3 regions of the Neorhizobium sp. P1_A6 genome follow, and region 3 is predicted to be linked to each of the others. Evidence: predicted binding sites of a transcription regulator. Region 3 holds the regulator's gene; each other region holds the start of a gene.
The links. The regulator PhoB, encoded in region 3, activates phosphate uptake and scavenging genes when phosphate is short. The targets are predictions, from matches to a motif close to TGTCATNNANCTGTCAT.
Positions count from the first base shown of each region.

Region 1: a site for PhoB is predicted at 4,872-4,888, ahead of AC1D3C_RS24085 (esterase-like activity of phytase family protein). Genes of this name have one in related genera too.
Region 2: a site for PhoB is predicted at 5,201-5,217, ahead of AC1D3C_RS13035 (glycerophosphodiester phosphodiesterase). Genes of this name have one in related genera too.

Region 1 is NZ_JBFTZM010000014.1:74,555-84,397, forward strand. It holds gene AC1D3C_RS24070 (DJ-1/PfpI family protein) at 462-1,169, shown strand; gene AC1D3C_RS24075 (LysR family transcriptional regulator) at 1,287-2,207, shown strand; gene AC1D3C_RS24080 (NmrA/HSCARG family protein) at 2,209-3,162, opposite strand; gene AC1D3C_RS24085 (esterase-like activity of phytase family protein) at 3,427-4,785, opposite strand; gene AC1D3C_RS24090 (AraC family transcriptional regulator) at 4,913-5,869, opposite strand; gene AC1D3C_RS24095 (DUF2000 family protein) at 5,868-6,275, shown strand; gene AC1D3C_RS24100 (hypothetical protein) at 6,247-6,564, opposite strand; gene rnd (ribonuclease D) at 6,621-7,766, opposite strand; gene AC1D3C_RS24110 (MFS transporter) at 7,844-9,082, opposite strand; gene AC1D3C_RS24115 (VOC family protein) at 9,306-9,707, shown strand; gene AC1D3C_RS24120 (isoprenylcysteine carboxyl methyltransferase family protein) at 9,771-9,843, shown strand, end outside.
Region 2 is NZ_JBFTZM010000005.1:274,153-283,995, reverse strand. It holds gene treY (malto-oligosyltrehalose synthase) at 1-1,299, shown strand, start outside; gene AC1D3C_RS13060 (NAD(P)/FAD-dependent oxidoreductase) at 1,652-2,980, shown strand; gene AC1D3C_RS13055 (hypothetical protein) at 2,977-3,261, shown strand; gene AC1D3C_RS13050 (SDR family oxidoreductase) at 3,335-4,192, opposite strand; gene AC1D3C_RS13045 (hypothetical protein) at 4,314-4,562, opposite strand; gene AC1D3C_RS13040 (DUF983 domain-containing protein) at 4,664-5,077, opposite strand; gene AC1D3C_RS13035 (glycerophosphodiester phosphodiesterase) at 5,283-6,137, shown strand; gene AC1D3C_RS13030 (hypothetical protein) at 6,144-6,446, opposite strand; gene AC1D3C_RS13025 (amidase) at 6,611-7,972, shown strand; gene AC1D3C_RS13020 (SDR family oxidoreductase) at 8,178-8,954, shown strand; gene AC1D3C_RS13015 (LLM class flavin-dependent oxidoreductase) at 9,042-9,843, shown strand, end outside.
Region 3 is NZ_JBFTZM010000009.1:192,947-202,789, reverse strand. It holds gene apaG (Co2+/Mg2+ efflux protein ApaG) at 1-244, shown strand, start outside; gene AC1D3C_RS19355 (tannase/feruloyl esterase family alpha/beta hydrolase) at 357-1,943, shown strand; gene AC1D3C_RS19350 (Hsp33 family molecular chaperone) at 1,982-2,971, opposite strand; gene argF (ornithine carbamoyltransferase) at 3,185-4,102, opposite strand; gene AC1D3C_RS19340 (acetylornithine transaminase) at 4,157-5,353, opposite strand; gene AC1D3C_RS19335 (GcrA family cell cycle regulator) at 5,762-6,298, shown strand; gene AC1D3C_RS19330 (PACE efflux transporter) at 6,489-6,926, shown strand; gene phoB (phosphate regulon transcriptional regulator PhoB) at 6,936-7,619, opposite strand; gene phoU (phosphate signaling complex protein PhoU) at 7,641-8,354, opposite strand; gene pstB (phosphate ABC transporter ATP-binding protein PstB) at 8,400-9,215, opposite strand; gene pstA (phosphate ABC transporter permease PstA) at 9,229-9,843, opposite strand, start outside.

The DNA.
Region 1 (9,843 bases), on a different contig from region 3:
AACAAGTTGCGCATGATCCCGCGTCGGAGGAATCTGCTGCCATCGGCCGGAGAGCTGGACTTCCTGCGACCTCACTTCTTGCGAAGATAATAAAGCAAAGAAAGCGAACGAAATCAGTTTAAAAGCGAGGCGCACGTCTCTCTCCGCACAACCAAAAACACCTGTAATTGCCCACCTCGGCGACGAGGGCTAGGTCATCAGTCAGTCGCGCATGTTTCCATATACAATTCAAGATCACATTGTCGGGTAAGGAGATGTCCAGCGTCCTTCGCATCGAGCAAAGTAGCGAATTGCTGGAGGCCCGCGCCTGCCTGCGGCGAACCTCGAAGTAGATTTCCAACCTGCCATAAACAATCGCTCGCGATTGGAGCGGCGGTGGATTTTTCGGTTGCGTCCACCGGCATTTTCATGTGCATGCTCGCGAAACCGATATTATCCGCCAACTGGCTGAGCAAGCTTGGATGTCTGTGAGCGCACCCCCTCGTGAGATCGGCTTTGTCCTGTTTGCCGGGCTGACCCAGCTTGATTTGACCGGGCCTTGGGAAGTTCTGACGCGGCTGCCGAATACGCGTTGCCATCTGCTGGCCGAGGGACGCGCTCCCGTTCGAAGTGCGAGCGGACTGAGTATCGTCCCAAGCATGTTGCTTGAAGAATGCGGTCAACTCGACATCGTTGTTGTTCCGGGCGGGCCCGGTCATCTCGATGCGATGCAGGACGAACGTCTTCTCTCGTTTCTACAGCGCCAGGAGCCCGGCTGTCAGTTCCTGATGGCCGCCTGCACAGGCACGCTGGTGCTTGCCGCCGCTGGTCTGCTTCAGGGCTACGAGTGCACCACTCACTGGACGGCGCTGCATAGGCTTTCAGCTTTCGGAGCAATGCCGGTAAATCGGCGGGTCGTGTTTGACCGGACGCGAGCCACCGGCGGCGGCGTGACGGCGGGTATCGACCTTGGCTTGGTCATGGCCGCCAAACTGGCAGGTGAAGATGTCGCGCGGAAAATCCAGTTGATGATGGAATATGCGCCTGAACCTCCATTCGCCGGATCGCCCATGACCGCCGACCCCGCGACAGTGAAGGCGTTGGAAGCTTCATCGGATATCGCAGATCAGATAAGGGCCATCGATGCCGACGCGATATCCAGACTTCGGCGAGACGCTCGGCTCACTTAGGGGTGAGTGGGAGAGCTGTGAACGCGCTGTGTTCGAAAAGGCCGGTTTTGCGCTTCGAACTAGGCACAGGCGAGATTATTCCTTATAGGGGCAGAATGAGGATCGCTGTGCTGAAAAATGGATAACGCGGGACTGTCTCTTGAGAGGATGCGCACCTTTGTTCGCGTCGCCGAACGCGGCAACCTGTCGATGGTCGCAAGAGAACTCGGTGTCGGTCAATCGACCGTGACACGACACCTGAATGAGCTTGAGGACGCAGTCGGCGTCTCTCTGCTCAGCCGAACCACGCGTCGCGTAATCCTTACGGACGAAGGTAGCCGTTATTATACGAATTGCCGTCAGATATTGCGCCTGGTCGAACAGGCTGCCGAAGAGGTAAGAAATGCCCGTCAGGCCTCGGCGGGTACAGTTCGGCTTTCCTGTACTGCAGCGCTCGGCGTGATGCATATCACCCGCCTCATCTTTGAATTCCAGGATAAGCATCCGGACATCAGGATCGATCTGAACCTGACCGACGAGCGTATCGACCTGGTTCGCGAAGGCGTTGACATCGCGCTCCGTCTTGGGCCTCTCACCGACAGCTCGATGAAGCTTCATGCGCTCGGAAACAGTCATCGGCTGCTGGTGGGGGCTCCGAATTATTTGTCCGTTCACGGACGGCCTGAGCACCCGGCCGATCTGTCACGGTTCGAAACGGTCGTGATGTCGAATGTTGCGGGGAGCGATCAGATCGTTCTTTTCTCTGACGATGGCACAAGTCTGATGATACCGGTCGGTGGGACGTTGCGCGTCGATCACGGGCTTGCGGCGCGCCAAGCCTTTGCCGCCGGACGCGGCATTGGTCCTGCACATCTCTGGCTGGTCCACGATCTTCTGGACGACGGTCAGCTCGAGATCGTGCTTGGGGACTATCGTCCTCCACCGGTCCCGGTGAGCTTGCTGATCGTTCCAGAGCGTGCAGCCATTGCACGCGTCCGGCTTCTCGCCGACTTTCTTGTCGCCAAGGTTTCTGAAGTACCGGGAATCCGGCCATCGTGAACTAGAGGCCGAAAGATCGCCTATAGCCACGCCACCCCGTCGTCCGCAGATACTGCTCCCAGTTGAGCGTGTCGGGGTTCAGACGACGGCTCCATTCGAGATCATGCTCTTTGCCGAAATAACCGTATTCGACAGCGTACTCGACCATCCCCAGAATCTCTCGCACGAGAAGTTCGTTAGCGGCAAACTCCGGAAAATATTGCAGAAGGCCATCCCTGGTGAACGCGTTTCGATACTCAGCTTTAAGGCCGGTCACGCGCTGAAAAGTTTCGATCATCTCGCGCGGAGAAATGATATCGCCAACGATCGGCAGAGTTTTCCCATTGTAACGCCCGGAATCTGAAAAAATGTCGAGGACAACCGGTCCTGTCGCCGTGAGCGGATCGACAAAAGGCGCCGGGAAATCCTCAGGAAGATAAACCGGCAAGAGCAGAGTATCCCCCTCCAAGCGCGGCACATAATATTCGAGAAGGTTCGTGTAAAAGAATGCCGGCATTATGAAGGAATGAGAGATCGGCAGGCCACGAATGTAGTCTGCAACGCACGCCTTATCGGTAAAGTGCGGGGCATACTTCGTCCCGCCGGAGATCTTGTCGACATTCTCAAGGGTGCTGAAAACAATATGCCCCACGCCTGCCTCAACTGCGGCATCCGCCAGTTCACGGCCGAGAGGAGCCTCGGTTGTCTGCGGTGGGGCGATGGGTGGCGTCATCAGAAATGCGCCATCCGCGCCCTTGAATGCAGCAATGAGATCCTTCTGAAAGCCAGGTTCAAGAGGGACTGTCACGATTTCGGCGCCAAGTTTCTCCAGGCTTAAAGCCGCAGCTGAGTCCTTTTTCCGGGTTAAAGCGCGGACACGGAACCGTTCGCTACGAAGGAGTGCCGCGGCTACGCTTCGCCCCTGTTTGCTCGTTGCCCCGACAATCGCGATAAGTGGCTTTTCGTTTGTGGACATCTTTGAGTTTAAACCTTTCCAGTCACTGGCTGCGAACTACGCAGGCAAGCTCACGTTGCGGCAAGAGCTGTCAGCCCATGCCGCCACTTCAATGACGGAGATCCTATCTCAACACGATTTATTGCTGTAGATGTGCGAAATGCATAACATAATGCCATTTAATGGATGAATGGTCGCCGGTGAGCCATTGCTCTATCCCGTCTCCCAAACAAAAAGAGCGCCCGGCTTTCGCCGGACGCTCTTCGCTGTTGGGACGCCTGCTGCTTACTTGGCAGACAGGAATTCGCCGACTTCGAGCACGCTGAACTCGTTGTTGTCGGCCTTGTCGACGGCGCGGCCTGCCGAGAAGGGCAGGTTATTGTCGTTGCCGATGATGATGTGGGTGGCGTCGGTCACGTCGACATTCTCGATCGTCACGAACGGCATGTCGTAGACGCCCGCGACGTTGCCGGCCTTCTTCTTGTTGTCCGGGTCCTGGATGTTCATCAGGTCGATATAACCGATCTTGCGGACGGCCTTGCCGACATTGGCGTCGTTGAACTCGATCTTGTAGACGCGCTTCAACTCGGCCGGAACGTCGAAGCAATCCGGCTTCGGCTGTTTCGGATCGGCGCAGGCCTTGTCCTTGGTGCCGGCGCCGTTGTCGCGCTCGATGACGAGGGCGGTCGAGGCGTCGATCATATTGAAATCGCCGATCGCGGCGCCCTTATCGGCGAACGGATACAGCCACGAACGGCCGGTCCACTTCTTGGAGGCGACGTCGAATTCGATGACGCGGATGGCGGTCTTGCCGTCAGCCTGCTCGACCTGGCCGTCGTCCTTGTAGAGCGGGCCTTCGAGCAGGCCGTAGAGCTTGGAGCCATCCTTCGCCATGGCGAGGCCTTCGAAGCCTCCGGAACGCTTCAAGTTGAAGACCGGCATCTTGGCAGCGGGGTTGCCCGGCAGCTGGATGAGCGGGTTGTCCGGCGAAAGCACCGGCTTGCCGTCGACGGTGGTGGCGATGGCGTCAGTCAGGCGGCCCTGGGTATCAAACTTGAGCAGGTAGGGGCCGAATTCGTCGCCGAGCCAGAAGCCGTCGGCGACCGGCTGCACGGACTCGATGTCGAAATCTGCGCCGGTCAGGTAACGGGTTTCGGTGGCTTCGGTGACGATCGGAAACGGAGCGATCTTGTTCGGATCGGAGAGGAAGACGTTCTTGACGACTTCAGCCTTGTTAGCGGCCCAGTCGAACTTCATCTGGTGCAGGAAAAGCATCGAGTCGGACGAGTTGAACTTTGAGCCGAAACCATTGTCCGACAGCGTCCAGAAGGTGCCGTCAGCCATCGTCTTGATGCCGGAAAAGCCCTGGATCGGCTGGCCGTCGAGCGGCAGCTTGACGTCGGTGATGCGGGCGCCGTCCTTGCCCGGCAGGCTGCCGAGGGCGTTGGTGCGCTTACGGTCGGCGGTGGTGAACTTGCCGGAGGTCTTGAGGAACGCCGGCGCATCGGCCGGAGCCGGAACGACCGTGTTGGCGGGGAGGATTGCCTGGCCGGTGAGCTTGGCCGGAAAAACCTTGTCGTCAGCAGAAGCGGAGCCGCCGATCAGCGCGGCAAGCGCTACGGTGGCGAACAGAATTTTGGTCATGGGATCACCTGTTGGTTGGCGTGTCAAAGACGCCAACCGGTTAAGGTGAGTGCATGACGGTGAGGTGATGGAAGATTGACGCTTCGATGAAGCTTTGATGACTGAAATTTCACAAAGGCCGGCGGCCTCAGGCGCTCCTGCGAAGCGCCATCCAGCGGCCCGGCGTCATGCCGAACGTCTTCTTGAAATGACGGGTGAAATGCGCCTGGTCGGCAAAGCCCGTATCGGCCGCGATATCCGCCAGGCTGCCGCCTTGTGACAGCAGGACCTTCGCTCGGTCGAGCCGGCGCATGACGAGATAGCGGTGCGGACTGGTGCCGAGAAGCTTTCGGAACTGCCTTGCGGTCGTGTAGCGATCGAAACCGCTGACTTCCTCCAGTTCCTCCGAAGAAACCGTCCGGTCGGCGTTCGCCTGCAGGTAATCGCGGCAGCGCAGAACCGCCTGTTGTGCCCGCGGCGTGCCGGCAACGCTGCCCTTGCCGTCGGCATGGTGCCAGAGACTTGTGGCTATGCGGCCGATCAGGTCGTCGAGCAGCAGGTCCTGCGGCTCGGCTTCGAGATCGTCCAGGGCTTCGGTAAGACACTGCTGGAATTCCGCATCCGCTATGATGGGATCCGGCACGAAGGGCAGGCCGCGCGAACCGCCTGCCGCCTCGATCAGCCGTTCCGGCGGCAGGTAGAGCATGCGGTAGCGCAGCCCGGCATCGGTGCCGGCCGCCCCGTCATGCACCTCGTCCGGATGCAGCACGATGACGTTGCCGGGCAGGCTGGCGCGGGCGGCGCCGCGATACTGGAAGGTCTGCACGCCGGAAAGCGTCAGCCCGATCGCATAGGTGTCGTGGCGATGCGGCTCGAAACCGAGCCCATGGAAGCGGGCCTCGATCCGCTCGATGCCGCGCGAGGAGGGCGCCTGGACGATGCCGTCAGGAGCGCCGCTTGCGCTGCCGTCGGGCGCGCATCTTGCGCTGCCGTCGGCTGTGGCTCCCGAGTTGCACGAACGTTCAAGACCGGCCGCATCCGCTGCCGCTATCTCGTCGGTCCTTGCATGGCCTTTGGCATAACCTTCGACGGAGTTGTTTTTCATGTTCGATACCAAGATCGCGATCGTGCTTCGCGATGACCTCGCCCCCTGGCAGGAGCTCAACGTGACCGCGTTTCTGACGAGCGGCATCATCGCGCAAAATCCCGCGATCATCGGTGAAGCATATCGGGATGCGGCAGGTCATGTCTATAATCCGATGAGCATCCAGCCGATCGTTGTGCTGACCGCCAACCAGGAGACGCTGCGCACCATTCACCGGCGATCGCTGGAACGGGAGGTGACGACATCGGCCTATATCGAGGAAATGTTCTCGACCGGCCATGACGCGGCCAACCGCGAGGTGTTCGCGCAGTTTGCGCCGGAGGATGCGAAGCTGGTGGGCATTGCACTCCGGGCCGGGAAAAAGATCGTCGACAAGATCACCAAAGGCTCGAAAATGCATACCTGACGGCGAAGAACATGGTCCTCGGAATAACCCATAGCGCCGCGATCGGCGTGGTCGACGCCACCACATAGGCGGTGATGCTGAGGAGCAGGTAGTTCAGCCAGCCGACGTGCTTCGGCGTCATCAGGCCCGGCAAGGCGACGAGCAGGTTAGCGGTGCAGATCACCCGGATGATCGGGCGGACCCAGAGCGGCGAAAAGGCTCCAAGGCCCGGCGCTTCCATGAGGAGGACGAGCAATAGCGAGAGCAGGACGACGACTGCGATGAGGACATTCGATGTCGGATAGCGCATCAGTCGCTCAGGCCCCCAGCGTCGCGAAGATTGGGGCAAGCGATCGTCGCATACCCTTAAAGCTCCACCGCCTCGACCTTTTTGTTGACGAAGCGCAGTGCCACGCCGCCGTTGATCAGTTTGAGCGCTGTTTCACCGAAGAGATCGCGGCGCCAGCCGGAAAGGGCGCCGACATTGGCGGCCTCACCCTCGGCGGCGATCCTTTCGAGATCGTCGGTATTGGCGATGATCTTGGCGGCGACGCCCTGCTTGTCGGAGATCAGCTTCAGAAGAACCTTGAGCAGCTCGACGGCGGCGGCGGTGCCTTCCGGGACATGCACATGTTTCGGCGCATGCGGCATCTCGGTCTTCGGCAGGGCGAGCGCGGCGTTGACCGCTTCGATGATGGCGGCGCCGGAGGCGGAGCGCTCCCAGCCTTTGGGAATGGTGCGGAGCCGCGACATGGCTTCCACGTCCTTCGGCTGCTGCTGGGCGATCTCGTAGATCGCATCGTCCTTCAGCACGCGAGAACGCGGCACGTTGCGGCTGCGCGCTTCGCGCTCGCGCCAGGCAGCGACAAATTTCAGAACGGCGAGTTCGGTCGGCTTGCGCAGGCGCGACTTGAGGCGCGCCCAGGCGTCGTCCGGATGCAGGTCATAGGTGCCGGGCGATTCCAGCACGGCCATTTCCTCGGTCAGCCACAGCGCCCGGCCTTCCCGTTCGAGCTGGGTCTTGAGGAAGAGATAGACGTCGCGCAGATGGGTAACGTCGGCCAGCGCGTATTCGAGCTGCTTTTCGGAAAGCGGCCGGCGGCTCCAGTCGGTGAAGCGCGACGACTTGTCGATATGGACGTCCTTGATGCGGCTGACGAGCTGGTCGTAGGAGACCGAATCCCCGAAGCCGCAGACCATGGCGGCGACCTGGGTATCGAAGATCGGATGCGGCACCAGATTGCCGAGATGGTAGACGATTTCGATATCCTGGCGGGCGGCGTGAAACACCTTGGTGACGGCGGGATTGGCCATCAGCTCGAAGAAGGGTTTCAGGTTCAAGCCCTTGGCGAGCGGATCGACAAGGACTTCGACAGTCGGGCTCGCCATCTGGATGAGGCACAGCTCGGGCCAGAAGGTCGTTTCCCTGAGGAACTCGGTGTCGATGGTGATGAAGTCCGATTGGGCCAGCTGGATGCAGGCTTCTTCGAGTGCGGCGGTCGTTTGGATCATCGTTTCATTCACGTGAGGGTGATCAACCTTCCTTCTCCTTCCGGCCGCATATGTCAATACGGAACGGTGCTTAACCTTTACTGGCGCTCGTCTTTCTCGGGCGGGCCGGCAAGCCTGTTGAAATAGGCAGACGTCCGAAGCAGCGAGCGGAAACGCCAGGAACGCTCCGATGGCGGCACTGAGGCGCGCGCCCGCATCCGCCTCAGCGTGAAGATCATGAAGCCCAGGAAAATGAACGAGGTGTAGGCGAAAAAGGCGCGGGGTCCGTAATATTGCAGCAGGATCGAGGCGAGCAGCGGCCCGATCGTCGCACCGACCGACCAATAAAACAGCAGGCCGGCCGAAACCAGCGCATGCTCTCCCGGTTTGGCGTAGTCGTTGCCATGCGCCGAGCACAGCGAATAGAGCGGCATCGAAAAGGCGCCGAACAGGAAGACACTGACGATATTGGCGGTCTCGCTGGTGCCCGCCCCAAAGGAGAGGTAGGCGCCGGTTATGATCGAGCCGATCGTGGTCCACAGGATGACGCGGCGCCGGTCGAGCCGGTCGGAATAGATGCCGAGCGGATATTGCAGCACGACGCCACCGATGATGCCGGCGCTCATGAAGGTGGCGATCGAGGTGATGCTCATGCCGATCTCCGCCGCATAGATCGGCCCGATATTGCGGAAGGCCGCCATCGACAGGCCGACCGAGGTGACGCCCACCACCGCGAGCGGCGAAATCCGCCAGACGGCCTTGAGGTCGAAGGCGATTGCCTGCGGCGGCGCAGGGCTGGATTTGTCGGCGATCGAGATTGGCACCAGCGACAGGATCAGCGCGATTGTGATGATGTTGAAGATGAAGGGGCCTTCGATGCCGACGGTCGGGATGATGTATTGCGCCACCGTCACCGAGCCGAGATCGACGAAACGGTAGATGGAGAGCGTGCGGGCCCGGTTGGCGTTGGTGACCTTGGCGTTGATCCAGCTCTCGACCGTCGCAAACAGGCTGGCGACCGCGATGCCGGTCACGAAGCGCATCGCGAACCAGAAGGTCGGGTCGACGATCATCGACATGCCGATCGACGCGGACGCCGTCACCGCGGCCATCGCCGAGAAGGTGCGGATATGGCCGATCTGGCGCAAGAGCCGCGTCACGTACATGCAGCCGAAGGCAAACCCGATGCTGTAGCCCGCGCCGATCATGCCGATCGTCGAGGGCGAAAAGCCCTCAGCCGAGCCGCGCAGCGCGATATAGGTGCCCTGCAACCCGTTGCCGCCGATCAAAATGCCTGCGGTGACGAGGAGGGGGATCAACGGACGGATATGGCTCATCGGGGGAGGGCTTTGCGCGGGAATCGGGAACGGTTTTGGGCGGTTCTACCCGTTCTATATCCCGAACGGCCGGTGGGGCACAGCGATAAGCGACACCTACGAATTTTATAGAGGGCAGGCCGCAAAATGCGGTGCCTTCTGCAATTTTCTCGTCGGCGACTGTCGGAACGGTGCAGCCTCAAACGTCAATTTCGTGCCACCGTTGTTCGTCTGACCTGAAAGGATGCCCATGCTGCCCGATACGCTCGAAGTCATTACCCTTTTCGTCGACGATATCGATGAGGCGAGGACCTTCTATCGAAAGGTCTTTTCGCCGAGGATCGTCTATGAGGACGCGGTTTCCTCCGTTCTTGAATTTTCGAACCTGATGATCAATCTGCTGCAGGTGACGCAAGCGCCTGAGCTGGTCGAGCCGATGCCGGTTGCATCGCTCCGTACCGGCGCGAGCTTCCTCCTCACCATACGGGTAGACGATGCCGACGAGGTCTGCGCAAGGCTGGGGGACCTTGGCGTCTCCCTGCTGAATGGGCCGACAGATCGGCCCTGGGGGCGCCGGACCGCGGCCTTTGCCGATCCTTCGGGGCATGTCTGGGAGGTCGCGCAGGTATTGAAGCCTGCCGACTAGCTCACCGGCTCTGGCCTTGCCGCCGCTGTTGCCCTAATCGGAGGGAAACGGAGGCGCCAGAACATGAGTCCCATCCTCATCGTCATCTTTCTCGCGGCAGCGGCGGCTCGAATCGCGAGCGTCGTCGTCTCGAAAC
Region 2 (9,843 bases), on a different contig from region 3:
AAGGTGCGCAACGGCCCAAACCCGCCGGAGCATACGGCGCTCGCCTTCCTCGAACGGATCCTGGTCGGCGATGTCGAGCAGGCGGCAGCCAGTCAGGCATCGATCTTCCGTACCCGATTCCAGCAGCTCACCGGCCCGCTGATGGCGAAATCCGTGGAGGACACCCTGTTCTTCCGGCAGCACATGGCGCTGGCTCTGAACGAGGTCGGAGCGGAACCGCTGCCCCGCAGCTTCTCGCTCGATCGCTTCCACGCGGAAATGCAGGTGCGGCTGGAAAGGCAGCCCGACGCCCTGTCTGGCACCTCGACACACGATACCAAGCGCGGCGAGGATGCCCGCGCCCGGCTTTATACAATCACCGAGGCCCCGGACCTCTGGGCCGATGCCGTCGATCGCTGGCGCAGGATCAACAGCCAAGCCGTCCGCGCGCTGGACGACGGACCCGCTCCGGAACCTGCGGTCGAATGGATGCTCTACCAGGCGCTCGCCGGCGCCTGGCCAAACGATCTCCACACCGAAGAAGCAGCAGGCCTCAAGGCGCTGGAGACACGTCTCCTCGGCTATGTCGAAAAGGCACTGCGCGAGGCGAAGCTGCGCACCAATTGGGACGCTCCAAATGGGACCTACGAGAAGGCGGTCCTGGAGTACGCCCGCACGCTTCTGTCACCCAGCAACCAGGCCTTCCTGACCGACTTCACCGATACCTTGCGCCCCTTCATCCGAGCAGGCCTGGTGAACAGCGTCACTCAGACGATCATCAAGCTGACGGCGCCGGGCGTACCCGACATCTATCAGGGCAGCGAGGGCCTCGACCTCAGCCTCGTCGATCCGGACAACCGCCGCGAGCCGGATTTCGGCGGGCTCCAGCAGCGACTTACGGAGAGGGAAAAGCTTGCCTCCACCGAGGAGGGAGAATGGCAGAGCGGCCGGCTGAAACAGCATGTCATCGCCACCCTGCTGCGCGTTCGCCAGGAGGCACCGACCTTGTTTCGGCGGGGAGAATATCTGCCGCTCGGAGCGTCGGGCAAGCGCGCTGACAACGTCATAGCCTTCGCCCGCGCCGACATGGACGACGCCTTCATCGTCATCGCCCCGCGGCTGGTGTTCAGCGCGCTGCATGCGGGCCTTGCCCCGTCTCGGTCCGAACGCTGGGCGGAAACGGAGATAACTCTGCCCGAAAGGCTGGGGCACCGCCGCTATCGCGATGTCTGCACCGGCAAGGTCGTCGATCCCAAGGATCGCATCGCTGTCAACTTGGTGTTCGCAGACCATCCCTTCGCGCTTCTCCTTGCGGAATGATCCGCTCGCACCTCGAACCAGCCTTTTACAAAGCGAAGACGCCGATCCTTGGGAGACGGCGCCTTATCAATATTCTTCGGCTTGGGGTTCACGGATACCGGTGGAAGCAAGGCTTCCGATTGGATTCATTGAAAAATCAAGCAAACCCGACAAGATTAAGCACAGCGATGACGATGACGACCGCGCCGACCAACCAAACGATGCTGTTCATGACTTTCTCCTTTTGATGTCGTGAAATTGAACGACGACAGGCGTAAAAGGTTCCGGTAAAAACATGCCCGGAACAAACGAGCCTGACGTGGGTTGAACGAACGTCTAGCGGGGTCCTGCCCCGCCAAATGGGTGGGGCAATATGGCCGATGAAACTTTACAGAACGGCATGACGGGCGGAGAAACAAACCCACCACGCGTCGTCATCGTCGGCGCCGGTTTCGGCGGGCTGGCGACTGCCGGAGCGCTCGGCAACAGCCCCATCGACGTGACCGTCATCGACCGGCGCAATCACAATCTTTTCCAGCCGCTCCTGTATCAGGTCGCGACCGCCGCACTGTCACCCGCCGACATATCGGAGCCGATCCGCCGCACGCTGGGGCGCTTCAAGAACATCAACGTCATGCTGGCGGAGGTCACCGGCGTCGATGCCGCAGCTAAGACCGTGACGCTCGATAACGGCACGTCGGTCTCTTACGACCGCCTCGTCATCGCCACCGGCTCGGACTACAACTATTTCGGCCATGACGACTGGCGCGCCTGGGCGCCGGGCCTGAAGACCATCCACGAGGCAAGGCTGATCCGCCAGCGACTGCTGCTCGCCTTCGAGAAGGCCGAGCTTTCCCATGATCCGGAAGAAAAGAAGGCGCTGCTCACCAGCGTTATCATCGGCGGCGGTCCGACCGGCGTCGAAATGGCAGGCGCGATCGCCGAACTCGGCCATTTCATGATCACCCGCGATTTCCGCAAGCTCGAGCCGGATCACATGCGGGTCATCCTCATCGAGGCCGGCCCGAAGATCCTCGCCACCTTTCCCGACAACCTCACCCAATACGCCCTGAAGGCCCTGGAGAAGGCCGGCGTCGAGGTGATGACGAATCTGGCCGTCGAATCCGTCACCAGGGACGAGGTCATCGCCGGCTCGCAGCGTTTCCGCACCAGCTGCGTCATCTGGGGTGCGGGTGTCAAAGCCTCGCCCGCAGCCAGATGGCTCGGCATCGAAGGCAAGGCGGGAGGGCGCATTCCGGTCGAACCGGACCTCTCCATCACCGGCTTTCCGGATATCTTTGCGATCGGCGACACGGCGCTGGGGCTTGCGGAAGATGGCAAGCCGCTGCCGGCGCTCGCCCAGGTCGCCAAGCAGCAGGGGCAATATCTCGGCAAGGCGCTGCGGGCGAGACTGCTGGACGGCAAGGCGCCCCAGCCTTTCCGGTTCCACAACCGTGGCAATACCGCCGTCATCGGCCGCGATGCCGCGATCTTCGATTTCGGCAAATGGACTCTCAAAGGTCGGGTCGCCTGGTTCCTCTGGGCGCTCGTCCATGTCTACCTGCTCGTCAATTTTGAAAAACGCCTGCTGGTTAGCGTACAATGGATCTGGCGTTACTTGACCCAGCAGCGCGGAGCGCGGCTGATCGATGAAAATGCCGCCACCTCGGTTCCGTCTTCCACGCAAAGGACAGAGACATGAACACCGCCAATCCGCAGCTCGAAGGCCTCTATCTCGCCGTTGCCGCGATCAACCGGCTTCTGGTCGAAAAGGGTGTCGTCTCCCATGCCGACATTCAGAGCGCCCTGCAGGCGGCCGAACGCACCGTGCTTGCCGACGACAAGCCGCTCGCAGTCTCGACGTCCCATCAGAAGGCGATCGCATTTCCGATCCGGCTGCTGCTTCTGGCAAACGAAGCGAACGAGCAAGGCACCAAGTTCTGTTTCGAGGATCTGGCACGGGAAGTCGGCCGCCGCACCTGAGAAAATGTACCCGCCAAACATGAACGGCGGCGTGAGCCCACGCCGCCGCTGTTGTCGTGGGAGGAGAGCTTAACTACAGGATGGGCTTGCCGCCGGTGACGGCGATCGTCGTGCCGGAAACGTAGCTGGAGAGCGGGTCGGCGAGCATGACATACGCCGTCGCAAGCTCGGCCGGCTGGCCGGGACGTTTCATCGGCACCTGCTTGCCGAATTCCTTCACCCGGTCTTCCGGCATGGTGGAGGGGATCAGCGGCGTCCAGATCGGCCCGGGCGCGACCGCATTGGCGCGTATGCCCTTTTCGGCCAGCAGCTGTGCGAGACCTGCCGTGAAATTCTGAATCGCGCCCTTGGTGGTCGCATAGGCGAGCAGCGTCGGGCTCGGACTGTCGGAATTGATCGAGGCCGTGTTGATGATGGCGCTACCCGGCTTCATGTAGGGAACCGTCGCCTTGGTGAGATAGAACATCGCATGGATGTTGACCTGGAAGGTCAGTTCCCATTCCTCGTCGCTGATGTCGCCGATGTCGGAAAACGTCGCCTGATGGGCAGCGTTGTTGACGAGGATATCGATCCCTCCGAACTCCTGGACCGCCTTGTCGATGATCGCCCGGCAATGCGCCGCGGTCTTGATATCGCCCGGCACCAGGACCGCCTTGCGCCCGGCCTCCTCGACCAAGCGTTTGGTATCCTCGGCATCCTCGTCTTCGTCCAGGTAGGAAATCAAGAGATCGGCGCCCTCGCGGGCATAAGCGATCGCCACGGCCCGACCGATGCCGCTGTCACCGCCGGTGATCACCGCCTTCTTGCCGGCCAGCCGGCCGGAACCGCGGTAGGAGAGTTCACCGTGATCCGGAACCGGATCCATGCGCCCGGTAAAGCCCGGCATCGGCTGCTGCTGTTCGGGAAACGGCGGAGTGGGATACTGGGCCATCAAAATCTTCCTTGTTGTCGAGGTCGCGAACTGATCGCCCCAACTGGCCTCGTCTGGAGTTGTTCCCAATCAAAATGCACAATCAAAAAAGAGAAAATGCGACGCGACCCCACCTTTCGGCTCACGCCCCAGGGGTGATTGCTCCGTCGCCCCGCCGCAGGCGTTTCAGCTGATTGACGATCCGCAGCGAGCTTGCAGCCCGCGCCGCCGAAAAATCCGAGCTCTTCGACAGGATTTGCAACATGTCCTCCGCCTCGTCTGCCGAGATGGTGCCCCGGGCGGCGAGGCCGTCGATCAGCATGAGCATCGCTCCCTCGACCGCGAGCGACCTTCGGCGCGTTTCCATTTCGATTTCATCGGCATCGGACATTGCAGGCTCCTTGAACTGTCACCTGCCGAATGGTTTGCAGAGAAGATTGTTCCTCATCTTCCGGCTCGGTTTTAACGCGAGCCCCGAAGTCCTTCCGTCGGTCAGCCGCCGTTCTCGCCGTCAACGGGCGATGATGGCTCCCGGTCGACCTTGCCGGGGCCTGCCTTGTAAAAATACTGGCTCGCGACCAGCCAACCCTTCAGCGGCCGCATCGGCGCAAGGCAGGTGATGAGCAGGAAAGGAAGCGAGATCAGCAGATGCACCCAGAATGGCGGCTGGAAACTGGTCTCGATCCAGACAGCAAGCGCAATGCTCGGAATGCAGCCGAAGCACATCACGAAAAAGGCGGGACCGTCTCCGGGATCAGCGAAGGAATAATCGAGGCCGCAGACCTCGCAGGCCGGACGCATCGACAGGAACCCGTTGAACAGATGCCCCTGGCCGCAACGCGGGCAACGGCCGCGCGGGCCGGTGCTATAGGGAGGAAGAGGCGCCCAGTTCGCGTCATGGGACATGGAAATCTGCCTTTCGTGACAGGAGACAAAATGTGTTTTCCGGATAGTTATCCGGCAGACCTTTATAACAAGTCGTTCCCTGCCGGGCACAATCTCGGCTTTTGAGGCTCGGCACGAAACTTCTGTCATCGATCTATGGCAGGCAGCTCCAAAACAATAGTCTGGCGTCGATCGAATCGTTGCCCTTCACCTTAGACGGAATTTCATGGCTTCAGAATTTTCAGGCCTCGGCATCGCCCATCAGGGTCATTTCACCCGGTTGAAGTGGCATCGCCTGCGCCGCAGCTTCAAGGACCCGCTGTTTTCCGCGCGCGTCATGGTGGAAGGTTTTCGCCTTGGAGCATCGACCGAACTCGACCTGCGCGTCCGCGCCGATGGCGGCTTCGTCGTGCTGCACGACGAGGAGCTCGACGGTGAAACCACCGGCCACGGCCTCATCCGTGATGCTTTGCCCGAAACTATCCGCGGCCTGTCGCTTCTGCAGGGCGGCCATCCGCCGATCCTCAGCGAGGATCTGGCGACGATGCTTCAAACAGCGCATCCGGACGCCCTGCTGCAGTTCGACATGAAGGACGACCTTGAGGCGATCGGCCGACGCGGCATGAATCATCTCGCCGATCATTTCGGCAATGCCGGCTCCTCGATCATCGTCAGCGGCGCCGATCTCGATCTTGTCGTCGCCATCAAGCAGAGACTGCCGGGCCTGAAGCGTGGCATCGACCCGACCGGCAAGCTCATGGAGATCTATCGCCATCAGGGCCTGAAGGCCGTCGAAACCGATCTGCGCGCCGATATCGCCGGCCCGACCGAGCCGGACACCATCTATCTGCACTGGCCGCTGGTGCTGCAGGCCGCCAAGGACGGGCTCGACCTGATCGGCCTCTGCCACGATGCCGGCAGGCTGGTGGATGCATGGACCTTCAACCTCAAGAACCCGGACGCCGGTTTCGACGAGGCAGAAGCCCGCAGCTTCTCCGCCCTGATGGCGCTGAAGCCGGATCAGATCACCACCGACGAACCGGTCGCCACGGAACGTGCCTGGGCGGCGATTTCCGGTTGAAGTTCATCAATCGTCCAACCCGAACGGATCGCGAAACACCCGCCGGCTGACCAGCTTCAGGCTGCGGTCCGGCTGGATGATGTAATTTTCCTCGACCCGCTGGCCGAGTTCGTTGCGGAACTCGTGCGGCACGACGCTGCCGATCGGCGACTTGGTGAGCTTGGTGCGCGGCTGGCCACGATAGGTGATGCTGCCGGGGATCGGCCGGATGCCCGGCCCGATGTCGATTGCTCCGGTGGTTCCGCCGCCGTCCGTGCTGCAGCCGGCAAGCGCGATCACGAGACCGGTTATGGCGATGATATTTCTCATGGGCTGATCCTTCCCGATGTCCCGCTGACGCGGTGGACTCACTGAACTTCGCGGATGTGCGGGAGGTTCCATACCACCCGGCGAGCCGATAAATCCTCTACCCATCGCCAAAATATCCGATACATCTGTGGGCCGCCAGTAACGCAATGGGGAGAATGACAGCCGTGACGAAAACCTTTGGAGCGATGTCGATCGCCGAGCTTTCCGCGCTCATCCAGATGGGCAAGGTCGATCCGATCGAGGTCACGGAATCGGTCCTCTCAGGTATCAAGGCCTATCCCGACAAGGCCGTGTTCATCTCGCTTCTTGAGGACCGCGCCCTCGCGGAAGCGCAAGGCTCCTCCAAGCGCCTTAAGGAAGGCCGCTCGCTCGGCCTGCTCGATGGCATTCCGATCGCCTGGAAGGACCTCTTCGACATCGAGGGCCTGCCGACCACCGCCGGCTCGAAAGTGCTGAAGAAGGCCGCGCCTGCGACGAAGGACGCAGCGATCGTCGATCTGCTGAAACAGGCCGGCATGGTCGCGGTCGGCCGCACCAACATGAGCGAATTCGCCTTTTCCGGCATCGGCATCAACCCGCATTACGGCACGCCACACAATCCGCATGGCAAGGATGCGCCGCGCATTCCCGGTGGCTCCTCCTCCGGTTCCGGCGTCGCGGTCGCAGCCGGCCTCGTGCCTGTCGCGATGGGCACCGATACCGGCGGTTCGATCCGTATCCCGGCTGGTTTCAACGGCATCGTCGGTTACAAGGCGACCCGCGGCCGTTATGCGATGAACGGCGTCTATCCGCTGGCGACCAGCCTCGATTCGCTCGGCCCGCTCTGCCGCACGGTGCAGGATGCGGTCTGGGTGGATGCCGCCATGCGCGGGCTCGCAGCACCGCAGACGGCCCGCCAACCGGCCCGACCGCTCGATATCGTGATCCCGACCAATATCGTCCTCGACGGCGCCGAGCCGGGCGTGGTGGCCGCCTTCGAAGCGGCGATCGAGCGCCTTGCAAAGGCCGGAGCCAGGATCACCCGCTTCGCCTTCCCGACCTTCGACGAACTCCCGAAGCTCATGGTCAAATACGGTCCGATGGTGACCGCCGAAGCCTTCGCCCTGCATCGCGAGAAGCTGTCGGGACCGGATGCCGAGGAGATGGACCACCGGGTGGTCGCCCGCACCCGCCTCGGAGAAAAGACCAGCCTGTCCGACTATATTGCCATCGTCGAAAACCGCGCCCGGATGATTGCCGAAACCGAGGCACTGGTCGGCGACTGCTTGGTCGCCATGCCATCGGTCGCCCATGTCGCCCCGCCGATCGCGCCACTGGAAAAGGACGATGAGCTGTTCTTCGCCACGAACGGCAGGACGCTGCGCAATACCGGCTTCGGCAACTTCCTCGACTGGTGCGGCGTCTCCATCCCGTGCGGCACCGGCGACGCCGGCATGCCGGTCGGCTTCCTCCTGTCGGCCAATGCCAATTGCGACGAAACACTGCTGCAGGCCGCCATGGCTTATGAGGAAATCATCAGAGGGTAGGAATGGCGGAGCCCGGATCGGCTCCAGCAGACATCAGCGCCCCCGCAAATTGCGCCCAGGTGCGCCGCATGGAAGAGTTGCCTCCCTGGACAGCTAACTAAGGAACCGTTTCCCCGTAACCGGGATCACGGCAGTTGCCTTTTGCTTGTTCCGATATCCTCGGGAGCCTAGCCTCTCCCCTGGATTTTGAGGAAAGTGGCGCACCATGCAACTCGATTTGAACGGCAAGACGGCATTGATCACGGGCGGCTCGAAGGGCATCGGCCTCGCCTGCGCCCAATCTCTCCTGTCCGAAGGCGCGCGCGTCGTCATCTGTTCGCGTTCCCAGGCGAATATCGATGCGGCTCTGGCAAAACTGCCCGGCGCGATCGGCTTTGCGGCCGATCTGATATCGGAAAACGAGGCGCTGTCGCTCGTCGACAAGATCGAAGCCGACGTGGGAGCGCTGGACATTCTCGTCAACTGCGCGGGCGCTGCGCGACGCACGCCGCCCCAGGACCTCAGCCCGGCCCACTGGCGGGCCGCGATGGACGCCAAATATTTCTCCTACATCAACGTCATAGACCCCGTGGTCAAACGGATGGCTGCCCGCCGGGCGGGCGTGATCGTCAATGTCATCGGCGGCGGCGGCAAGGTCGCATCACCGATCCACCTTCCGGGCGGGGCCGCCAATGCGGCGCTGATGCTGGCGACCGTCGGCCTTGCGAACGCCTATGCCGCCAGCGGATTGCGGATCATCGGCATCAATCCCGGCAATACCGAAACGGAACGGGTAACCGAGGGCCTTCGGGCAGAGGCGGCACTCCACGGCATCAGCGAGCAGGCGGCGCTCGAAAAGCTGGTCCAGCGCATCCCCCTCGGCCGTATGGCGACGCCTGACGAGATCGCCAACGTCGTCACCTTCCTGAGTTCGCCGAAGGCAAGCTACGTCACCGGCGTCGTGATCGGGATGGACGGCGCCCTCAACCCGATCGTCGTCTGACGGAACCTCTCGGACCCCGGCCGGCGTGCGCCACGCTGCCTTCCACTCATTTCCCTATTTCAGTCATTAAAGATGCAGGTCGATAACATGAGCAGCAATTCCGAGTTCCTTTGGTATATCCCGAACGATGTCAAAGCCGGCCATCGCGGCGATTCCTCCGCCGAGAACCACAACAGCCTGGAGACGCTGACCAGCCATGCCAAGGCGCTGGAGGAGCACGGCTGGAAAGGCGCGCTCGTCGGCACCGGCTGGGGCCGGCCGGATACGTTCACCATCGCAACCGCCCTTGCCGCCCGTACCACCACCTTCGAGCCGCTGGTCGCCATCCGCCCGGGTTATTGGCGGCCGGCCAATTTCGCCTCCGCCGCGGCCACGCTCGACCACCTGAGCGGCGGTCGAGTGCGGGTCAACATCGTCTCGGGCCAGGATAACCTCGCCGCCTATGGCGACAGCGAGGGCGATCAGGCGCATCGTTATGCGCGTACCAAGGAATTCATGCGGCTGGTCCGCCGGCTGTGGACCGAAGAAAACGTTACGTTCAGGGGCGAGCATTTCCGGGTCACCGGTTCCACGATCGAGCCTCGCCTCCAACCCCGCGGCGACCGCAGGCACCCGAAACTCTATTTCGGCGGCGCTTCGGAAGCCGCCGAACGGGTGGCCGCGACGGAAGCCGATATCCAGCTTTTCTGGGGTGAACCGCTCGACGGCGTGGGGGAGAGGATCGAACGGCTGAAGGCACTGAGCAGGCAGTTCGACCGCGACCTTCCTCCGCTTCAATTCGGATTGCGGATCACCACCCTCGTCCGCGACACGACCGAACAGGCCTGGGCAGATGCCGAGGCGAAGGTCGCCGAGATGGCCAAGGGCAAGGCCGGCAACTGGAACGACC
Region 3 (9,843 bases):
CTACTGGAACATTACCGACCAGAACGGCATCGTCGACGAAGTGGACGGGCCTGGTGTCATCGGTGAGCAGCCGCGGCTGAAGCCCGGCGACAGCTACGAGTATTCTTCAGGATGTCCGCTCGACACCCCGTCCGGCCTGATGTTCGGCCACTACGACATGCAGACCGACGACGGCGAAACCTTCGAGGTGACGATCCCGGCTTTCTCGCTGGATTCACCAGGCCTGATGCGCGTCCTCAACTAGACGGCGCTGCCGACAACCTGCAGGTTATGGGTGGCGGCGGTTTTTCTATTTGTTACCCCTTTCCTCCTGCGGCATCTTGGCACCGTCAAACGGTCTTTGGGAGGAGTACTTGATGGCACGTTCCGCTTTGCCGGTCATTCTGCTGGCGTCCTGCGCGTTCACGACGCTTACGGCCTTTACGCCGGCGCTCGCACAAAACAAAAGCAGTTTCATCGACCAGAAGGACCGGCCGGATTTCGCTTCCGCCACGGTCTCGCCGCAGATCGCCTGCGGTATGTTGAACAGCCAATCCTTTGCCGAGGTCGCGACGCTGAAAGCCACGCATGTCGCGGGTGTCGGCAACGTGCCAGGCCATTGCCAGGTGACGGGCTATATCCGGCCGCAGGTCCGTTTCGAAATCACCCTTCCGGACAACTGGAACCGCCGGCTCTACATGTTCGGCAATGGCGGATATGCCGGCGAAGACCTTGCCGCAGCGTCGCGGATCACCACCCGCAATGCCGCACTTACGAAAGGCTTTCTCACCGTCCAGCAGAATACCGGCCATGATGCGGTCACCTATAAGCTCGGGGATTTTGCACAGGACCTCGGCCTCTTGATCGACTACGGATCGCGCGCAGTGCATGTGACGGTCGACACGGCCAAGACGATCGCCGCACGCTATTACGACCGGCATCCCTCCTTCTCCTATTGGGACGGCTGCTCGACCGGCGGACGCCAGGGGCTGATGGCGGCACAACGCTATCCGGGCGATTTCGATGGCATTCTTGCCGGAGCGCCGGTCCTCGATCTCACCAATACGCAGATCTGGGGCGTCTGGAATGCGCGAGCGCTCCTCAAGGCTCCGATCAGCCGGGCCCAGCTTCCGGTGCTCGCCAAGGCGGTTATGGACAAATGCGACGCGATCGACGGTGCCAAGGATGGGCTGATCGCCGATCCGCGCCAATGCAATTTCGATCCGGCCAAGGACCTGAAGATCTGCGAGGCCGGCGGTTCGGACTGCTTCACGCCTGCGCAGGTGGACACGCTGAAGACGCTGGCGGGCGGTGTGAAGATCAAGGGAGAGACGATTTTCCCCGGCGTGCAGTTCGGCACCGAGGGTGTCGATCCGAGCGGGGTGAGCGGCTGGGACATGTGGATGGTGTCCGAACAGGGACCAAGCCGGCAGCTGGCCTATGGCGAGACCTTCGTCAAGAACATGGCGATGCTGCCCGCCTCCGGAAAAGCGATCGACTGGAAGACCTTCGACTTCGATGCCGAATATCCGAAGATCGGCGCGATCCGAGAGATCGTCGACGCGACCAATCCCGACCTCAGCGAGTTCCAAAAACGCGGCGGACGGATCATCACCTATTTCGGCTGGTCGGATCCGGCGCTCAACCCGATGATGGGCGTGAACTATTACGAAGCCGTCCGCAAGCAGATGGGTGCCGACCGGACAGGGGAATTCTACCGGCTGTTCATGGTGCCCGGCATGTTCCATTGCACCGCGGGCTACGGCACCGATGTCTTCGACGCCTTCACGCCGCTGATGGATTGGGTGGAAAACGACAAGGCGCCGACGGTGATCCAGGCAAGCCAGATCAAGGACGGCAAACAGGCGATGACGCGACCGCTCTGCCCCTACCCGCAATCGGCCAAATATTCCGGCAGCGGCGATCTGAAAGACGGCGCGAACTTCGAATGCAAGATGCCCTGAAAACGAAAACGACGGGAGGAACCTCCCGCCGTGTGACTTCAGGCTGCAGCGAATTCATCCGCCTTGTAGCGATAGGTGGTCGAGCAGAACTCGCAGGTGACGGCGATCTCGCCGTCTTCCTCGCTTGCCTCAATCTCCTCGGCGGAAAAACCCGAGAGGACGCCCTTGATCTTGTCACGCGAACAGCTGCAGCGGTCGAACACCGGGTGCGGCGCGTAAACCCGGACGCCGCGCTCGTGGAAAAGGCGGAACAACAGACGCTCGATCGCAACCCGCGGGTCGGTCAGCTCGTCGGCGTCGATCGTTTCCACCAGGGTGCGGGCTTCGGCCCAGGAATCGTCCTCGGTGAATTCGAAATCGCGCTCATCGCCGTCGCCGCCATGCAGGTCCGGCTGCCGCATGCGCTCGGGTGCCTGCGGCAGGAACTGCGCGACCAGACCACCTGCCCGCCAGTTGTGACGCGGCTTACCATCGGCATCGCGATCGAAGAGCTCGGCAACGCCGAGGCGCACCCTGGTCGGGATTTGCTCCGACTGGCGGAAATAGACGCCGGCGATCTCCTCCAGCGATGAGCCGTCCATCGGCACGATGCCCTGATAGGGCTGCATGCCGCGGCCCTGGTCGATGGTGAAGGCAAGTACGCCGTGCCCCAGGAGGTCGGCCGGCGAAGTCTTGCCTTCCGTGACGGCGGCGGCCAGAGCTTCCTCGTCATATCGAGCGTAGGCGCGAAGACTGTCGGGCGTCGAGAAATCCGCGACCAACAGGTCGACGGGACCGTCGCCCTTGGTCTGCACCGTGAACTTGCCATCGAATTTCAGCGATGTGCCGAGCAGAGCAGTCAGGACGATCGCCTCGGCAAGCAGCCGCGCGACCGGGCCTGGATAATCATGGCGGCTAAGGATGGAGTTGAGCAGCGGCCCGAGCTGGACCGCCCGGCCACGCACGTCGAGACCGTCCACCTGAAATGGAACGACCCGGTCATCTCCGGCAAAGTCGAGTTCGTTGAGTTCCACAGTCGCTTCCGCCATGACTTCGCTCCTTCGCGCCGACCCAAAAACCTTTACACAAGCGCCAGCCCGAGCGGAACCGCTGGCCGGAGGAAAAGACGTCGACGATGTGTGTTGAAACGCCAGTCCAGAAGACGGCGTATTGTTGAAAGCCGACAGATGGGGGATTGCGGGGCGGAAATCAAGGTTCGATCGCCGCCGCTCTTCACATCCGCACCGTCCGGGACATTGCGTTCAGACCGCGCCGAAGCACCAGGCGAGAATGGATTTCTGCGCGTGGAGACGGTTTTCAGCCTCGTCAAAGACCACCGACTGCGGGCCATCGATGACCTCGTCGGTGACTTCCTCGCCGCGATGAGCCGGCAGGCAGTGCATGAACAGCGCCTCCTTGTCGGCCCGCTTCATCAGGTCGGCATTGACCTGGAAGGGCTGGAAGACGTTGTGGCCGCGCGCCTTGTGCTCCTGGTTCATCGAAACCCAGGTGTCGGTGACGACGCAATCGGCGCCGGCAACCGCCTTTTCGGCATCATGGCAAAGCATGATGTTGCCACCGTTGTTGCGCGCCCAGTTGAGGAACTTGTCGGCGGGTTCCGAACCCATCGGCACAGCCATGTTCATCCGATAGCCGAAACGGGCAGCACCTTCCACGAAGGAATGCAGCACGTTGTTGCCGTCGCCGGTCCAGGCAACCGTCTTGCCGGCGATCGGTCCGCGATGCTCTTCGAAAGTCATGATGTCGGCCATGATCTGGCAGGGATGCGTGTCGTCGGTCAGGGCATTGATGACCGGTACGGTCGCGTGTTCGGCAAGCTCCAGCATACGGGCGTGATCCGTGGTGCGGATCATGATGGCGTCGACGTAACGCGACAGAACCTTGGCGGTGTCGCCGATCGTCTCGGCGCGGCCGAGCTGCATTTCGGTGCCCGACAGGAACAGCGTCTCGCCACCGAGTTGGCGCATGCCGACATCGAAGGATACGCGGGTGCGGGTGGAAGGTTTTTCAAAGATCATCGCTAGCATCTTGCCCGCCAGCGGCTTTTCCGCCGTGCCAGCCTTGGTGGCCTGCTTGCGGGTCTTCGCGTCGTCGAGAATGCTACGCAGATCAGCCGGGGAAACGGCGGAAAGGTCGAGGAAATGCTTGGGAGATGCCATGTGATGTTCCCTGTGACGTGGGAAACCTACAACGGCATCCCCCTTTTTGCCCGCTCAGGCCGATTTCTTCATTTCCGAGGCGGAGAGCTTTTCCGCCGCTTTCTCGATGCGGGAGAGACCCTCGCGGGCTTCCTCCGCCGTGACTGTGAGCGGTGGCAGGAGACGCACCACGTTGTCACCGGCCGGAACGGCCAGCATATGTTCGCCGCGCATGGCGGCAACCAAGTCGCCCGCCGGCACCTTTGCCTTCACGCCGAGCAGCAGACCTTCGCCGCGGATATCCTCGATGACGTTGGGGAAGCGATCCTTGAGGCTGGCGAGCCCCTGCCGCAAGACCAACGTGACGTCGCGGACATTTTCCAGGAAGCCATCACCCAGGATTACGTCGAGCACGGCATTGCCGACCGCCATGGCCAGCGGGTTGCCGCCGTAGGTGGTGCCGTGGGTGCCGGCTGTCATACCGGAGGCGGCTTCCGCCGTGGCAAGGCAGGCCCCGAGCGGGAACCCGCCGCCGATGCCCTTGGCGAGCGCCATGATGTCGGGCAAAACGCCCGTCCATTCATAGGCGAACAGTTTGCCGGTGCGGCCGACGCCGGTCTGGACCTCGTCGAAGATCAACAGCAGGCCGTTGTCGTCGCAGATCTGCCGCAGCGCAGCCAGGAATTCCTTTGGAACCGGCCGGATGCCGCCCTCTCCCTGGATCGGCTCGATGAGGATCGCGGCGGTCGCATCGGTGATCGCAGCCTTCAGAGCGTCCATATCGCCGAACGGTACCTGATCGAAGCCTTCGACCTTGGGGCCGAAACCTTCGAGATATTTCGCCTGGCCGCCGGCAGCGATGGTCGCCAGCGTCCGGCCGTGGAAGGCACCTTCGAAGGTGACGATGTGGAAGCGTTCCGGATGGCCCTTCACGAACTGGTAGCGGCGCGCGGTCTTGATGGCGCATTCGAGCGCCTCCGCACCGGAATTGGTGAAGAACACCTTATCCGCGAAAGAGTTGTCGGCGAGGCGGCGCGACAGCGTCTCCTGGCCGGGCTGCTCGAAGAGGTTTGATGTGTGCCAGACCTTGTCGGCCTGTGCCTTCAGCGCGCCGACGAGGTGCGGATGGCCGTAACCGAGCGAGTTGACGGCGATGCCCGCGCCGAAGTCGAGATATCGCTCTCCACTTTCCGTCACAAGCCATACGCCCTCGCCGCGTTCAAAACGCAGCGGAGCCCGGGCAAACGTGTCGAAAAGCGCGGCTTCAGCCATGGCGACATCACTCCTCTAGGCAGTCAAAAAAGGCCGACAAAACCGGCCAGAAAAACCAAAAATGCCGCCCACTGGGCGGCGGGGACACTATCGGGGTTTAGGCCGTCAATGTCAACAAAGCTCGGCGTTTTACGCGTGTTTCGACCGGAAACCGACAGGTGCTGGCTTCTGTGACAAAAATGACTCTCCATCACAGCAAGTTGGGGAAAACCACGAAATCGAATCCCGCAGATTCCTCCGACTCTTGCCACGGAGTCAGCCTCACACTAGGTTAATGATCAATTACTAGACTGCATGCGGCGGAACTAGTCACCTCAAGCATAGATATAGTGGGTGCTGCGAAATGATTTTCGCAGCAAAGGTGGAAGGATTCTGCATGCCAGCAACGTTCAAAGGCGGAGAACGGGCATGAACTGGACAGACGAGCGTGTCGAGAAGCTCAAAAGATTGTGGTCGGAGGGCCTGAGTGCCAGCCAGATCGCAGCACAACTTGGTGGCGTAAGCCGAAATGCCGTGATCGGCAAGGTGCATCGTCTCAGCCTGCCGGGCCGGGCGAAAGCCGGCGGTACGGTTGCGACCGGCCGCGCATCGGCTGCCAAGCGCACGACATCGGCGCCACGGGCTCCGAACTATGCGTCGCGGGTCACGACCCGGACCGTTACCCGCGCCGTCGGCGCGACGATGGTCAAGGAAGAGATCGAGATCGAACCCTACCAGGAGATGGAATATCGTCCCGCCTCCAACGTGGTGGTGCCTATCTCCCGCCGCCTTGCATTGACGGAACTCACCGAGCGCACCTGCAAATGGCCGGTCGGCGACCCGCTCAAGGAAGACTTCCACTTCTGCGGCTGTGAATCCCCGGATGCATCGCCCTATTGCGGTTACCACGCAAAGCTCGCCTACCAGCCGGTCAACGAGCGCCGCAAGGTTGCCGCTCGGGTCTGAGCGGCGGCGCGACACGAGGGCGAAATCGAAGGCGGGCTCAAGGCCCGCTTTTTTTGTTGTGCATGGCAGATATGCCGGCCAAGCCTTGCTCCCGATCGGCATTGCGCCTATCTGAAGGTCAGCGAGGACGACCTCCCCCCATTCGGGCAGAAACTCCGGGACGGCCCGGAAAGCACCCCACGAGGTCATCATGCGCTCGACACGCGACCGTATCCGCCATGCCATCAGCTTCGAACTGATCGGGCTCGCTCTCATCACACCACTCGGCTCCTTCGCCTTCGGCATGCCGGCCGCCGATATCGGCGTGGTCGGCATCGGCAGCGCGACGATCGCCACCGGCTGGAACTATCTCTACAATCTCGGCTTCGACCACCTGATGCAGCGCTTTACCGGCGGCACGCAGAAAAACACCACCATACGCGTGGCGCATGCGGTGCTGTTCGAACTTGGACTGCTGATCGCGCTTCTGCCGCTGATCGCCTGGTATCTCGGCATCAGCCTCGTCCATGCGCTGACGATGGACGTGTCGTTCGCGGTCTTCTACGTGGTCTATGCCTTCGTGTTCAACTGGGCCTACGACCGGATCTTTCCGCTGCCGGAATGGCAGCGGCAGACCGAGGCGGCTTAAAGCCGCCTCTCAGGATTCCATTGAATAACCCGCGCCGCGGACGGTGCGGATGACATCCTGCATATTGGAGAAGTTGAGCGCCTTCCTGAGACGGCCGACATGCACGTCGACGGTGCGCTCGTCGACATAGATGTCGTGACCCCAAACGCCGTCCAGAAGCTGCGACCGCGAGAAAACGCGGCCAGGCGACGCCATCAGGAATTCCAGCAGGCGGAACTCGGTCGGGCCAAGGCGCACTTCGCGGCTCTTGCGGTGAACGCGATGAGTTTCCCGGTCGAGTTCGATATCGCCGCAACGGAGCACGCTGGAGAGCACTTCGGGACGGGCGCGGCGAAGCATCGCCTTGACGCGGGCCATCAGCTCCGGCGTCGAGAAAGGCTTCACCACATAGTCGTCGGCGCCGGTGGCGAGGCCGCGAACACGTTCGCTCTCCTCGCCGCGGGCCGTCAGCATGATGATCGGCAGGCGCTCGGTTTCCGGGCGCATGCGCAGCCGGCGGCAGAGTTCGATGCCTGAAACGCCGGGCAGCATCCAGTCCAGGATCAGAAGGTCGGGTACCCGCTCCTGAAGCCGAATTTCGGCTTCGTCGCCCCGCAAAACGGTATCGACCTCATAACCCTCGGCTTCCAGATTGTAGCGAAGAAGCACGCTCAGCGCTTCTTCGTCTTCTACGACAGCGATTTTCGGCAGCATTTTTGGCCTGCTCCGTCAGTTCTATTCGGTGATCGCGCCGAGCGTATTCGACGAGTCGTCCTTCGGACGATCGCCTTCCGGCTGGGCGCCCGTCGTCATGTAGTAGATGGTCTCGGCTATGTTGGTGGCGTGGTCGCCGATACGCTCGATGTTCTTGGCGCAGAACAGCAGATGCGTGCAGGTGGTGATATTGCGCGGATCCTCCATCATGTAGGTGAGGAGCTCGCGGAACAGCGAGGTGTACATCGCGTCGATTTCCTCGTCGCGGCTGCGGATCGCCTCGGCCTTTTCCGCCGAACGCGTCGAATAGACGTCGAGGACGTCCTTGAGCTGCACGAGGGCGAGATCGGAGAGATGCTCCAGGCCGCGGGCGAGCTTGCGTGGCACGCCGGTGCCCTGAACCGCGATGACGCGCTTGGCGGTGTTCTTGCCAAGGTCGCCGACGCGCTCCAGATCGGAGGCGATGCGCAGCGAACCGACGATCTCGCGAAGGTCGGCCGCAACCGGCTGGCGGCGGGCGATCGTGATAATCGCCTTGTCGCCGATCTCGCGCTCGGCGTGATCGAGGATCACGTCGTCGGAGATGACCTTCTGCGCGAGTGCGGCGTCGGAATTGACCAGCGCGCGCACGGCGTCCGAGCACATCTGCTCGGCGAGGCCGCCCATTTCGGAGATACGGCGGCTCAGGTATTTCAGTTCGTCGTCATAAGCCGACAGGATATGGGTCGATGCCATCTTCTAGTCCTCAAAATTGATTTTCAGGCGGCACAGTCGGCTGGATCAGCCGAAACGGCCCATGATGTAATCCTGGGTGCGCTGGTCGTCGGGATTGGTGAACATCTTGTCGGTGTCGTTCTCCTCGACGAGCTGGCCGAGATGGAACATGGCGGTGCGCTGCGAGACGCGGGCAGCCTGCTGCATCGAGTGCGTCACGATGACGATCGTGTAGTTGGCACGCAGTTCATGGATGAGTTCTTCGACCTTGGCGGTCGCGATCGGATCGAGAGCCGAGCAGGGTTCGTCCATGAGGATGACTTCCGGCGATACGGCGATCGCGCGGGCGATGCACAGACGCTGCTGCTGACCGCCGGAGAGGCCGGTGCCGGATTCATGCAGGCGATCCTTGACTTCGGTCCAGAGGCCGGCGCGCTGCAGGCTCGCCTCGACGATCTGATCCATGTCGGCCTTGTTCTTGGAAAGACCGTGGATGCGCGGACCGTAGGAAATGTTCTCGTAGATGGTCTTCGGGAACGGATTCGGCTTCTGGAAAACCATGCCGACGCGGGCGCGAAGTTCCACGACGTCGATGTTATTGTCGTAGATATCGTCCGTGTCGAGGGTGATCTTGCCGGTGACGCGGCAATTCTCGATCGTGTCGTTCATGCGGTTGAGGCAGCGCAGGAAGGTGGACTTGCCGCAACCGGAAGGACCGATGAGAGCCGTCACAGTGTTTTCGCGGACGTTGAGGTTCACGTCGAAAAGCGCACGCTTTTCGCCGTAATAAACCGAAACGTCCTTACCGATCATCTTGTGGGAAGCATCGCTCATCTTCTGGTCCAGCGCCTTTTCTACTGCCGATTCTGACATCATATTCACTGTCATACTCCTTCTACCAGCGCCGCTCGAAGCGACGCCGCAAGAGAATTGCGCCAACATTCATTAGGATGAGAAACAGGAGCAGGATGATGATTGCTCCCGAGGTACGCTCGACGAACGCGCGCTCAGCTTCGTTCGCCCACATGTAGATCTGGACCGGCAGCGCCGTCGACGGGTCGAGCGGCGTGGTCGGATAGTTGGCAACGAATGCCACCATGCCGATCAGGAGTAGCGGTGCGGTTTCGCCAAGGGCATGAGCCAGGCCGATGATGGTGCCGGTCAGGATGCCCGGCATGGCAAGCGGCAGGACATGGTGGAAGATCGTCTGCATCTTCGAGGCGCCGAGCCCGAGGGCGGCGGCACGGATCGATGGCGGCACGGCCTTCAAGGCGGCGCGCGTCGCGATGATGATCGTCGGCAGCGTCATGAGGGTGAGCACCAGACCACCAACGAAGGAGGCCGAGCGCGGCAGGCCCATGAAGTTGACGAACACCGCCAGACCGAGCAGACCGTAGACGATCGAGGGAACGGCCGCGAGATTGTTGATGTTCACCTCGATCAGATCGGTGAACTTGTTCTTCGGGGCAAATTCCTCGAGATAGATCGAAGCGGCGACGCCGATCGGCAG